One region of the Myceligenerans halotolerans genome, then DNA from elsewhere that is predicted to be linked to it. Evidence: riboswitches for the same ligand, from Rfam matches in the RefSeq annotation. Region 1 holds a riboswitch; each other region holds the start of a gene.
The links. A riboswitch is a leader RNA that binds a small molecule or an ion and turns the genes downstream of it on or off. The one in region 1 is predicted to bind cyclic di-AMP.
Positions count from the first base shown of each region.

Region 1 (3,223 bases):
TCAGGTATGGCCCTGACGATCCCCGCTGACCTGCTCCCCGCCGACGGACGGTTCGGCTCCGGCCCCTCCAAGGTGCGCGACGGGCAGCTCCGCCGCCTCCTCGACACGCCGACCGTGCTGGGCACGTCCCACCGCCGGCCGCCGGTCAAGGATCTCGTGGGCCGGATCCGCCGGGGCGTCACCGAGCTGCTCGGTGCTCCGGACGGGTACGAGGTGGTGCTCGGCAACGGCGGGTCCACGGCCTTCTGGGACGTCGCGACGCTGTGTCTCGTGAAGCGCCGCGCGCAGCACGCATCGTTCGGTGAGTTCGGCGGCAAGTTCGCCCGTGCGACGTCGCGCGCCCCGTTCCTGGAGGACTCGCAGGTGATCGAGGCGGAGCCGGGCACGGTCGCCCACCTCGCCGCCGCCGTCGGCGTCGACACGTACGCCACCCCGCACAACGAGACGTCCACGGGCGCCATGGCGCCGGTCCGCCGCGTCGCGGGGGCCGCTCAAGGCGCCCTGCTGCTCACGGACGCGACCTCCGGCGCGGGAGCGCTGCCCGTGGACCTGGCGGAGACCGACGCGTACTACTTCGCGCCGCAGAAGGCGTTCGGGTCCGACGGCGGTCTCTGGCTGGCGGTCCTCTCGCCCGCGGCCGTGGAGCGGGCCGCCCGGGTGGAGGCGGGCGGGCGCTGGATCCCGGAGTTCCTCTCCCTGACGACGGCGGTCGAGAACTCCCGCAAGGACCAGACACTGAACACGCCCGCCGTCGCGACGCTGGTCATGCTCGCCGACCAGGTGGACTGGATGCTCGGCAACGGCGGCCTGGACTGGGCGGCGAAGCGCTGCGCGACCTCGGCTCAGTACCTCTACGACTGGGCGGAGGCGCGCGACTGGGCCTCGCCCTTCGTGGTGCGGCCCGAGGAGCGGTCCACCGTGGTGGGCACGATCGACCTGGCCGACGGCATCGACGCCGGCGAGGTCATCGCGGCCTTGGGGGAGAACGGGATCCAGGATGTCTTCGCCTACCGCAAGCTGGGGCGCAACCAGCTGCGCGTGGGGATGTATCCCGCCGTCGACCCCGAGGACGTCGCGGCCCTCACCGCCTGCGTGGATCACGTGGTGGAGCGGCTCTGACCGGGGCAGCCAGGTGGGGTTGGTGGGGCTGCGGACATGTGGGATCTATCACGATAGTGGTCCGTGAGGGCTATTTCCGTTGCCATAACGTGACATGGCAGCTAACCCTGCGGTACGTTCAGCTCGCTCGACGGCTCAGCGCCGACGGGCCTCCGGACGGACGCCGAACCCTGTCACCGGCCGGGGAAACCCACGAACCGTATGACAGGGGCGGGGGACCCATTTTCGGGCGCCAGGGCGCGTCCTTGGGGTGAAGCGGCGCTGACTCAGCTCGGCGCGGCCGGGTGTGCTCCTACCCGAACCCGACAGCTGACCTCGTAGGCGGCCTGGAGATACTCGTGACCGCACGTACTGCCGCTGGACGCCATCGCGCCGCGCGCCGACCAGTGACCCCGCTCACCGATCTCGTGCAGAACTCCCAGCTCGGCCGCCGGACCGCTGTCGCGGCAGCCGCGGGCGGGATCCTTGTCTCGACCTTCGGCGCCGCCGCCGCGCAGGCCGCACCGGGCGAGACCGTGAAGAGCGACGTCAGCAAGCTCGGCTCGCTCAACCTGAGCGCCCTCTCCAGCGAGGCCCACCAGGTCGTCGATGCCGCCCCGGTGGTCACCGTCGCCCGCGACGCCAAGATGGCCGCCGAGACCGGCGTCGTCTCCGTGACGCCCGCTTCGGAGAACGAGGAGTACCAGGCACAGCTCGCCGCCGAGGAGGCGGCCGAGGAAGCCGCCGCTGCGGCCGCGGCTGCCGAGGAAGCCGCCGCGGAGGTGGCCTCGGCCGCGACGTCGGCGCCGGCCTCCGCGAACGGCTCCGAGATCATCTCGATCGCGTCGCGCTACGTCGGCACGCCCTACGTGTCCGGTGGCTCAAGCCCCAGCGGGTTCGACTGCTCGGGCTTCACCTCGTACGTCTACGCGCAGGTGGGTATCTCGCTGCCGCGCTCGTCGTCGGCCCAGGCCGCCGGCGGCACGCGGGTGGCCGCCTCGGCCGCTGTGGCGGGCGACCTGGTCTACGCCCCCGGTCACGTCGGCATCTACGCGGGCGGCAACACCATGATCGACGCCCCGAAGCCGGGCGACACCGTGCAGTTCCGCACGATCTGGATGAGCAACCCGATCTTCATCCGGTACTGATCCCTCCGCCGCGAGCCGAGCCGGGACCCCGTGTCCTGGCTCGGCTTTCGTGTGTCTGCGATAGCGTTGGACTGCGACGACGCACGCTCCGACGAGGAGGACGCAGATGGCTCGACCCGAGGTCGTGCTGGTAGGGGTCGACGGGTCCGCCGCCAGCATGCACGCACTCGACTGGGCGGTGGGCTGGGCCGACAGGGTCGGCTGGTCCCTGCACCTCGTGAGCAGCTACACGCTCCCCTCCTTCACCGCCGCGTCGCTCGACGGCGGCTACGCCGCGTTCGACGACACCTCGATGGCCGAGGGCGCGAAGGCGGTCCTCGACGAGGCCGAGGAGCGCGCCGTCGCGGCGGGGGCACGGGTCACGACATCGGTCGCCACGGGTGACGCGGCGGGTGTGCTCGTGGAACTGTCCACGGACTACGGCCTCGCCGTGGTGGGCACGCGCGGACGGGGCGGGTTCACGGAGCGGCTGCTCGGCACGGTGTCGTCCGCGCTGCCCGCCCACGCCCACTGCCCGGTCGTCGTGGTGCCGCTGACGTCGGCGAAGCGGGACATGTGGCACCGTGGCGTGGCCGACGAGCCCGTGGGTGCGGCGGCCGGTGAACCCCGGACGGGCGCCGGGGCGGACGAGGTCGGGCCCGGCGGGGCGACCGGGCCCGGCGGGCGGCCCGAGGTGCGGCGGATCGTCGTCGGCGTGGACGGGTCGCCGCAGGCCGAGGCCGCGCTCACGAAGGCGATCGAGCAGGCACAGGCGTGGGGCGCGGAGCTCTCGGCCGTCGCCGGGGTGCCGGTGGGGTCCGGGGCGGGACTGCTGGCGTGGCTGCCGTCGAACATCGACCACGAGCAGGTTCTCGCCGACGTCTCCGCAGGGCTCGACGCGATCATCGACAAGCACGAGGCGCTGCATCCCGGGATGCGGATCCGCCGGATCGTGCTCGACGGCACGGGGGCGGAGCTGCTCACCGAGTTCTCCACGG
Region 1 is NZ_BAAGRL010000012.1:118,551-121,773, forward strand. It holds gene serC (phosphoserine transaminase) at 7-1,119, shown strand; cyclic di-AMP (ydaO/yuaA leader) riboswitch at 1,271-1,458, shown strand; gene ACYVK5_RS09700 (C40 family peptidase) at 1,458-2,246, shown strand; gene ACYVK5_RS09705 (universal stress protein) at 2,353-3,223, shown strand, end outside.

Region 2 (3,223 bases), on a different contig from region 1:
GGGTGGCGGGCCGGTTCGCGGCCCGGTCGGCGGACCTGCGGGCCGCCGACCGCGAGCTCGACGCCGCGAACGAGGCCGGGGCACGGGTGTCGGGCCTGTCCGCCGGGCTCGGCTCGCTGGCGCAGGGACTCGCCGTGATGGCGGCACTGGTGCTCGGGATCCCCGCCCTGGCGGCCGGACGGCTCACGCCCGAGGAACTGAGCGTCGTCGTGCTCACGCCGCTCGCGGTGTTCGAGGCGACGGCCGGGCTCCCCGCCGCGGCCGTCCAGTGGCACCGGTCCCGGGAAGCAGCCCGGCGACTGCTCAGCCTGCTGGAGGACGACTCCGCCGAACGGGTCGGCGAGTCCCGCCCCGCCCTGTACGGCGTGACCCTGGACCCGCGGCCGGGGACGGTGACCGTGGTGACCGGGCCGTCGGGCTCGGGAAAGACGACCCTCCTCATGCGCTCCGCCGGGCTGCTCCCGGGTGCGAGGGCGCCAGCGCTTGGCACACTATTCGTGGCCGAGGACGGGCACGTTTTCGGAACCACCGTGCTCGAGAACCTCCGGGTGGCACGCGGCGACGTCGAGGAGGGCGAGGCGCGTGCGGCGCTCGGCGCCGTCGGGCTGACACCCTGGCTCGACGGGCTGCCGGACGGCCTGGACACCATGCTGGGCACGGACGCGACGAACGTGTCGGGCGGCGAGCGACGCCGGCTCCTCATCGCCCGGGCGCTGCTGGCCCGCGCGGACGCCCTGCTCGTCGACGAGCCGGCCGAGCATCTCGACGCGAAGGCGGCCGACGACGTCGTCCGTGTCCTCGCCGAGCATGCCCGCGCCACCGGGACCGCCGTCGTCCTGGCGACGCACCGCCCGGTCCCGGCGGGCCTGGCCGACCACGAGATCAGCCTCACGCTCCACGGCTGACGCCGGGCGGACCCGCGCCGGACGCAGCCGCGCGCCGGACCCGGACCGCGCCGTCACTCCCCCGTCATGCCGTCGATCTGCTCTCGTGCCGCGTCCAGGTGGCCCGCGTGCCGGGCGTACTCCTGGAGCACGTGGAACGCGATCCACAGCAGCGTGGGCGGCGTCTCGCCCGAGGTGAACCGGCCGCCGGTCGCGCCGCGCTCGGCCAGGTCGTGGGCGGCCAGAACCTGCCTGGTCCGGGCGCCGCCGTCGTGCAGGCGCCGCAGCCAGTCGTCGAGGTCCGCGTCGCCCGCCGGGACCGCCCACGGCCCGTGCGGGTCCCCGCCGGCGTGGTCACCCCACGGTTCGGACACGCCCTCCGCCAGAAACCCCCACACGAACCACCGCCGTTCCATGTGCACGAGATGCACAAGCAGTTCCAGCGGCGACCACCCGGACTCCAGCGGACGTTCGGCGAGCCCTGCGGGGCCCAGACCTCGGGCCTTGCGCTCGACCACGCCCCGGTAGTAGTCCAGGTACGCCACGAACTGCTCGGCGGGGTCAGGGGAATCCACACGCGGTTCGACGTCGGAGAGCGGCATGTCGCCACCATAGGAGATTCCGGGAGCGGGCGGCATTTTGCCGGCATGACCTGCGATGACACACCGTTTCGCACGCGTCCGACATGCAGGCGAAAACCTTCGCGTAACCAATTCGTGACATCCGGCGCGATCCTCTGTACTGTCATCACCGAGCCGCGGACCCAGACCGCGGCTCCGGATCCGGCCGCCGAGCCCCGCCACCGGATCTGCCCAGCGAAAACATGGCGGGGACGGGGGAACCAGGTAGTACGGGCCACGGCCCTTGGGGTGAAGCCTCCTTCGGGAGGCCGGGTGATCTCCCATCCGAACCCGACAGCTCACCTCGCAGGCGTCGGAGGAGAAAGTGGCTACGATCACGCCCGAAACCAGCCGTCCGTCCCGTCGCGGTCGCCACCGCGCGGAGCGCCCCACCATCACCCCCCTGACCGGCGTGAGTGAGGCCGCCGCCAGGACGGGCGCCATCGCCGCCGTCACGGGTGGCATGCTCGCGTCCGTGTTCTCGTCGAGTGCGGGCGCGGCCCCTGCCGCCGAGAACAGCAAGCAGACCGTCGACTACGGCAAGGCCGACGCCCGCGTCGCCGACGCCCTGGCCGACGAACTCGTCAGCCAGGTCAAGGTCTCCCCGCAGGCCGAGACCGTCGTCGAGACGAGCACCATCAAGGTCACCCCGTACGCGGAGACCCCTGAGGGCAAGGCCGAGGCGAAGCGCATCGCCGAGGAGGAGCGCCAGGCGGAGCTCGAGAAGCAGCGCCAGGCCGAGCTCGAGGCACAGCGCCAGGCGGAGCTGGAGGCCCAGGCCGCAGCCGAGGCGGAGGCGGAGGCCACGGCAGCCGCCGAGGCCACCACGTCCACCTCGACCGGTTCCGCGACGGGCCAGCAGGCCGTGAACCTGGCGATGGAGCTCGTCGGCACGCCGTACGTGCTCGGCGGGTCCACCCCGTCGGAGGGCCTGGACTGCTCCGGCCTGATCACCTACGTGTACGGCCAGCTGGGCGTCACCAACCTGCCCCGCACGTCGGGCGACCTGCGCTACGCCGGAACCGTCGTCTCGGACCCGCAGCCCGGCGACATCGTGTGGACCTCGGGCCACGTCTCCCTGTACGCCGGCAACGGCATGATCGTCGAGGCCGTGCAGCCGGGCACGCCGCTGCGCTACACGACGATGTGGCAGTCGAACCCGACGTTCGTCCGGGTCGCCTGAGCGCTCACCCGAGGGCCGGCACGCGACCACGTCGTTCTGGTCGATGGCTGCGATCCCACCGACCGAGATGGCGTGGTCGGCGCCGGCGGGAGGCATTCGTCCCGGCCGGCTGTTCGGCAGATCAGGGCTCGACGTCCTGGTCGCCCGTCGGACAGCCGGTCGGTATGTCTCGATGACGCGATGCACAAGCGCCCGGCCGGCTCCGGACGCTACAGTCCCCGCGTGAAGATTCTCCTGCCCGACGTCGCGTTCGATCTCGGGTTCCGGCAGTACCTGGACGACGACGTACGGCAGGCCCTGGGCAACGCCGTCGTCGTGCCGTACGCCATGGGGGAGCCCGTCCCCGAAGAGCACACCAACGCCGACGTCCTGGTCACCTGGGCCAGCCCACCCGGCGTCGTCGCCGACGCCGCCCGCCGGCTCACCCGCCTGCGCTGGGTCCAGACGCTCTCAGCCGGCCCGGACGTGGCGCTGGCCGCCGGCTTCGGGGACGACGTCGTCATCTCCTCCGGGCGGTCCCTCCACGACGAGACCGT
Region 2 is NZ_BAAGRL010000023.1:94,594-97,816, reverse strand. It holds gene ACYVK5_RS15835 (amino acid ABC transporter ATP-binding/permease protein) at 1-905, shown strand, start outside; gene ACYVK5_RS15830 (mycothiol transferase) at 959-1,486, opposite strand; cyclic di-AMP (ydaO/yuaA leader) riboswitch at 1,684-1,832, shown strand; gene ACYVK5_RS15825 (C40 family peptidase) at 1,830-2,687, shown strand; gene ACYVK5_RS15820 (NAD(P)-dependent oxidoreductase) at 2,910-3,223, shown strand, end outside.
Region 2: another riboswitch for cyclic di-AMP. It lies ahead of ACYVK5_RS15825 (C40 family peptidase); the one in region 1 lies ahead of ACYVK5_RS09700 (C40 family peptidase).

Region 3 (3,223 bases), on a different contig from region 1:
GTTGTCCCACTCCGTGACCAGGAAGAACAGCGTCGCGCCGACGAGCAGGACGCCCGTCATCCACAGGGTGATCCGGGAGTGCGTGCTCCAGCGGCGGGGCCGGCGGCGGGCTCGCAGCGCGCGCATCACCTCGACGATCACGGGAAGGCCGATGCCACCCAGGACCACGGCGAAGCTGATCGGGAGGTTGACCCACGGATCACCGACGAAGCCGATGAGCGAGTCGCTGAACAGAGAGAACCCGGCGTTGTTGTAGGCGGAGACCGCGTGGAAGACGCCCTGCCACACGGCCGTTCCGAGCGGCATGTCGTAGGTGACGAGGAATCGCATGACGAGGACGGCAGCGCACACACCCTCCACGACGAGCGCGATCTTGATGACCCGCGTGAGCACACCCCGCACGTCGCCGAGGCCGACGCTCCGGGTCGACGCGGCCGCCACGAGACGCGAACTCAGGTCCAGTCTGCGCGTCAGCAGGATGCCGAGCAGGGAGGCCAGGGTCATCACGCCGAGCCCGCCGATCTGGATGAGCACGGCGATCACGGCCTCGCCGAAGCCGGACCAGAACACCGGCGTATCGGTGACGATCAGCCCCGTCACGCACGTCGCCGACGTCGCCGTGAACAGTGCCTCGACGAACGTCGCGCGCTCACCCTCGGCGGCGATCGGCAGCGAGAGCAGCAGCGTCCCGACGGCGATGGTGGCCAGGAAGCCGAGCGTGACCATCTGCCCGGGACGACGACGGAGCGCCGCGGCGCTGCTCACTTCCCGCGAGGGGCGGGACTCGCTGTATCGCACGAGTCACGACTCTAGTCGCGGCCGACGGCAGGTGGACGACCGACCCGGCGTGCCGCCGTCGTCCACCGGATGCCGGGCGATGCCGATGCGGGACGCCGGTGAACACGGGACGACGACGAGCGCCGCGGACCGTCAGGCAGAGGAGCCGACGGCGCCGCGGCGCTCGCGATGCAGTATGCGTGCCGGACGCGACCGCGTCAGGCCACAGGTGTCAGATGACGCGGATGAAGACGGGGTTGTTCTGCCACATCTCGGTGTAGCGGCCGGGAAGCCCGGTCTGGTACCACTCCATGACCATCCCGTTGCCCGCGTACAGGGCCACGTGCCCGGGGCTCCAGACGATGTCGCCGGGCTGCGGGTCGTAGACCTGGTAGCCGGAGTTGAGCATCGCCGAGGAGGAGTGCGGCAGCGGGATGCCGTACAGGCCGTACACGTACTGGATGAAGCCCGAGCAGTCGAAGGCGCCGGGGGTGGAACCGCCCCAGACGTACGCACCCGAGAGGTAGTTGTAGGCCGTGTTCGTGATCTGGATGTTGAGCGGCGTGGGCGGGGGCTCGGGCGCCGGGGTCACCTCGACGAGTCCCTCGACCTTGGTGCTGCCGTCGGCGGTGACGGTGGCACCCTCCACGTCGAGCTTGACGTTGTGTCCGACCGAGACCATCCCGGCCTGACCGACCGCCTGGCCGGCGGTCTCCTTGAGCGCGTCCAGGTTCAGGCCGTCCATCTTCGCGGAGGTCTTGACGTCGCTGGATGCCGGGGCGGCGTGGGAGGTCGTGGCGAAGGTCGAGACCAGGACACCGCCGGCGGCGACGGCCAGGGCACCGCGGCGAGCGGCCGTGCTCGCGTTCTCGGAGGCGGTGCGGGCAATGATCGTGAGGGGGGTTGTGGCCTTGCGGTCCGCGCGATGGCGTCCGCGCTGGGTGGCGTTGGTCACCGTTGTTCTCCTGTACCCGCCTACGAAGTGAGCTGTCGGGTTCGGGTGGGAGATGCTCACCCGGCCGAGCAGATGTGGGGGTCCTGCTCGGCTTCACCCCTAGGACGTCGGCCCTTCGGAACTCCTGCGAGTTCCGCCGGTCCACCGTCCGGAGATGGTTCCCCCGTCCCTGCCATGGTCATCCTGGGTCACGATGCGGTGGCAGGGCTCGGCGTCCGCCTCGTGACTTCACCCGTTCAGGCGAAGCGTGACTCAAGGTACACACCTTCGGCGGAAAAGTCACGAACGTGTCACGCAGAGTGGGAATCGGCGCAGGATGGCCATTTTTGCCGGAAATTTCACCCGGTTCGGCGACACCTGTCACGCCGGTTCCGCTACGGTGCGCGCCATGTCCAACGGCGCGACCGACACGGTGACCGCAACGCTCACGTCGAACGACCTCCCCGCACGGGTCTCCGGATGGTGGATCCTGCCGATCAGCGCCGTCCTCTGGTGGGCCGTCGGCTTCCTGCCATGGATCCTGCACGAGGTGTCCCAGGCCCTCGGCATCCAGTCGGCCTCGCTCGAAGAGATCGACGCGTTCACGCCGATACCGCTCGCGGCCGAGGATGCCGTCGCCTCCCTGGTCACGATGAGCGTCATCGGAGGGGTGCTGGCCGGGGCGAGCGCGCGGCTCGCGCGGCACCGCGGAGGCGGGGCCGTGGCCGCTGTGTGCGGGACGTTGCTGGCGCTCGCCGCCGCGGGCGGGGGCGCCTGGTGGCAGGTCAATGCGGCCGACGGGGCCGACGAGGCCAAGGCCGACGCCCTGCTGGCCATCGCCGTGTGCGGGACGGTCCTGGGCCTGGTGCTCGGTCTGCTGGCCGCGCTGGCCCCGGCTCCGGTGCGCGCGGCGGCGTTCGCTCTGCCGGTCGTGCTCGCCGACGGATGGTTGTGGGGGCTGCTGCCCGGGCACTCGGCCGTCCCGCAGGGGACCTGGTGGATCTTCGCGGTGGCGCTCGGCATCGCGCTCGGGCTCGGTGTGGACCGCAACCCGTTGCAGATGCTCGGCTGGCTGCCCGCGGCCGGGCTCGTGTGGGTGCTCCAGGCCGCCGGACCCGTGCTCGACGCCGTGAGCGGGTACTTCGTACCCGGGGCGGCGCCGCTGTCGATCCCCGTGGTTCTGGACGCCGCCTGGGATCCCCTGCACCGGACGACGTTCTCCGCCGACGGGCACGATCTCGGTGGCTGGGTGGTGGGCCTGCTGCTCGGTGTCGCGGTCGCCGGGCTACGGCTGACCCGGGGGGCGGACGACGACGAGGAGGACTTCGACGAGCTTCGTGCCTTCGCGCCGAGGTGACGGGCCGGCCATACGGCCCGTCACCTCGGCTCCCACTCGGCGCACCGTCTCTGCGCTGCGCGTTTCCTCTCCGGCCTACGCGCTTCGTCGCGTCAGACCACCCGGACGAAGGTCGGGTTGGCCTGCCACATGGCGCGGTAGCTCAGCGGGGTGCC
Region 3 is NZ_BAAGRL010000004.1:88,648-91,870, forward strand. It holds gene ACYVK5_RS01365 (TrkH family potassium uptake protein) at 1-798, opposite strand, end outside; gene ACYVK5_RS01370 (C40 family peptidase) at 1,010-1,732, opposite strand; cyclic di-AMP (ydaO/yuaA leader) riboswitch at 1,735-1,943, opposite strand; gene ACYVK5_RS01375 (hypothetical protein) at 2,121-3,068, shown strand; gene ACYVK5_RS01380 (C40 family peptidase) at 3,161-3,223, opposite strand, start outside.
Region 3: another riboswitch for cyclic di-AMP. It lies ahead of ACYVK5_RS01370 (C40 family peptidase); the one in region 1 lies ahead of ACYVK5_RS09700 (C40 family peptidase).

Region 4 (3,223 bases), on a different contig from region 1:
GGGGTGTCGGCGCTGGCCGCGCTGGGGATCGGCACGGTGACGCTGATGCAGGTCGCCGTCGAGCACGCGCCGTGGCTCGGCGGGGTCCCGGGCGCCGGCGTCAGCCTCGAGCCCTACGGGGTGGTGCTCACGGTCGTGCTGCTGGCGGTCTGGGGCGTGGGACTGCTAGCCCTGCGCCAGCCGCGCCGTGAGGCGTGAGAGGACGTCGCGGCCGCGGGACGAGAGGTAGACGCGGATCACGCGGCGGTCGAGGCCGTCGACCTCGCGGTAGACGAGGGCCTTGGTCAGGAGATCGTCGACCCGGCGGCCGAGGGTCGCCTTGTCGACGAGCACCGCTTCGCGCAGCTGGGACATGGTCAGGCCATCACCCGCGCCCAGTGCGTCGAGGACCAGCCACTCGTCGAGGGCGAAGCCTTCGGGGCGGAGCACCTCGGCGGCGTTCCTGGCCGCGCGCCGCGCCGCCAGGACGGATTCGCGCAGCATCGCGGCCGCCATCGTGTCGCCCACGTCGTCGTGGGTCGGAGCTATGACCGTCTCACTCCCCGTCCGCATGGCCGCACGCCCTTCCTGTGTGCTCGTACACTACCCGCCAACACAGGCCGAGCCCAGGAAAGGGCCCATCACGGGACGGGGCGTCATGTCGGACTTCGTCGTCGGTGCTCTCCTTCACTTCCAGGGCCCCGGAGGGATCTACGGCCCGTCGTGCCAGGCCGTGACGGAACTCGCCGTGGCGGAGATGAACGCGTCGGGCGGGATCCTCAGCCGTCCGGTGCGTGCGGAGTTCCTCGACGCGGGCCAGCCGCTCCCGGTCCTGCGGCATCAGGTGGGCCGGGCGCTGACCGCGGGCAGCATTCACGCGCTGACGGGCTGGCACACCTCCCGGGTGCGGAACGCCGTCGTCCCGCTGGTGCAACGCCGGGTCCCGTACGTGTACCCGGCCGCCTACGAGGGCGCCGAGACGCGCCCGGGCCTCTACGTCACCGGGGAGGTCCCGTCAGCCCAGCTGTTCCCCGCCATCTCGCGGCTCCGGGCAGAACTCGGTGTCCGGAACTGGTATGTGGTCGGCGACGACTACGCGTGGCCGAGGCGCACGTTCCAGGCGCTGTCCACGCAGGTCTCGTCGCTCGGGGTGGAGTTCGCCGGCGCCCGGTTCCTGAACGAGCAGGGGGCGAGCGCCGCCCAGCTCGGCGCCGTGGTGCACGACGTCGAGGCGTCGCGTGCCGACGGGGTGCTGATGCTGATGGTCGGGCAGAACGCGGTCCGGTTCAACCGGGTGTTCGCCCGGCAGGGTCTCGACGAGCGGATCGTGCGCCTGAGCACGCTCATGGAGGAGAACATGCTCATGGGCAGCGGCGCCGGCGGGACGGAGAACCTCTACTCGACCGGGGGCTGGTTCCGGAGCCTGGCGACAGGCGGGGCGCTCGACCTGATCGGGCGCTACACGGCCCACCACGGCGTGCACGCCCCCGCGGTCGGGGCGGCGGCCGAGGCCTGCTACGAGGGCATCTTCGCGCTGCGCACCATCATCGAGCGGGCCGGGAGCGCGGCGGTGGCCGCGACCGACCGGTCGGTGGACGGCGTCGTGTACGAAGGCCCGCGCGGTCCGATGCGGTTCCAGGGCAACCACGCCGAGCACCGCCTCTACATCGCCCGGGCCGACGGGTTCGACTTCGACCTCATGGGTGAGCTGTGAACTGGGCGAACTCCGGGCGCCGCCCCCGGCCCGCGTGATGACGGCCGGCCCCGCTCGACGTCGCGGTGTGACTTATCCCATGGAGAACAATCCGGTCAAGTCATACCTGGGCGGACTCGGAACCCGTGACCCGATTGTGACTTCCCGGCCCGCCAGGGTTACGGTCGGTCCCGCTCACGGCACTCCGTGAGCGCTCGAGGCGGACGCCGAACCCTGTCACCGCCCCGGGATCTGCAAACCAGATGACAGGGGCGGGGGAACCAACGCAAGCGGGCGCCATCGGCGCCCTTGGGGTGAAGCCGCACGGGTAGTGCGGCCGGGTCACTCTCCGATCCGAATCCGACAGCTCACCTCGCAGGCGCCGGGAGAACCACACGTGACCACTCGCACGCCCGGGCGCCATCGCGCTGCCCGAAATCCCCTCACCCCGCTGACCCCGCTCACCCGTGCCGCCGCACGCGGCATCTCCGGCGTCGCGCGCCGTGGCGCGCTCGTCGTCGCCGGATCAGGTCTGGCCGTCTCCCTGCTCAGCATCCCCTCGGATGCGGCGCCGGCGGCCGACGCCGGCCCGACCACCGCCGAGCTCCAGGCCGTGACGGGGTCCGTCGAGGCCGCGGCCGCGCAGGACGCGGCCGCGCAAGATGTGGCTGCGCAGGACGTGGCCGCCGCCCCCGCCGTCCGAGTGGCTGCCGACAGCAGGCTCACCCTGGAGACCGGGACGATCAAGGTGACGCCCGCACCCGAGCCGGAGCCTGAGCCAGAACCCGAGCCGGAGCCGGAGCCGGTCGAGGCCGCAGAGCCCGTCGAGGAGGAGGCCCCCGCCGCCACCGAGCAGCCCGCCGAGCCGGTCGAGAAGGCCGTCCCGGCCACCGCCGCCGGCTCCGAGGTGGTCTCCATCGCCATGCAGTACCTCGGCGTGCCGTACGTCTGGGGCGGCTCGACCCCCGCAGGGTTCGACTGCTCCGGGTTCACGTCGTACGTCTACGCCCAGGTCGGCGTCACCCTGCCGCGCACCTCCTCGGAGCAGCGCTACGCCGGCACCGTGGTCTCCGCCGCCGAGGCCCGGCCGGGCGACCTCATCTGGTCCCCCGGCCACATCGCCATCTACGCGGGCGACGACATGCAGGTCGAGGCCCCGGTCCCGGGCGAGACCGTGCGCTACACGAAGATCTGGCAGTCGAGCCCGACCTTCATCCGCGTCGGCTGACACCGGCCGACCACGCTCCACCACGAGGGCCCGCACCACGACGGTGCGGGCCCTCGTGGGCTCTGATGCGGGTCACTCGCCGCGACGAACGCGAGCGCCGCGCCGACGGCCGCCGTCAGCGGCGGCGTGAACCACGACGCGGTCCCCGAGCGCCGCTCCGGGCCACCCCGGCCGATGCCGGGCGCCCGGGTCGATCGAGAGCGCGCAGCGGACCCCGCGCCCTCGCGCGGGCGGGAGGCGGAGACCGTCAGCCCTCCCCCGCCTCGTCGTCGAACCTCTCCCGCGCCGCCCGCACGTCGTCCATGTTCGACGACGCCCAGCGC
Region 4 is NZ_BAAGRL010000025.1:129,958-133,180, reverse strand. It holds gene ACYVK5_RS17220 (HoxN/HupN/NixA family nickel/cobalt transporter) at 1-198, shown strand, start outside; gene ACYVK5_RS17215 (MarR family transcriptional regulator) at 166-552, opposite strand; gene ACYVK5_RS17210 (substrate-binding domain-containing protein) at 638-1,693, shown strand; cyclic di-AMP (ydaO/yuaA leader) riboswitch at 1,888-2,066, shown strand; gene ACYVK5_RS17205 (C40 family peptidase) at 2,070-2,900, shown strand; gene ACYVK5_RS17200 (winged helix-turn-helix transcriptional regulator) at 3,148-3,223, opposite strand, start outside.
Region 4: another riboswitch for cyclic di-AMP. It lies ahead of ACYVK5_RS17205 (C40 family peptidase); the one in region 1 lies ahead of ACYVK5_RS09700 (C40 family peptidase).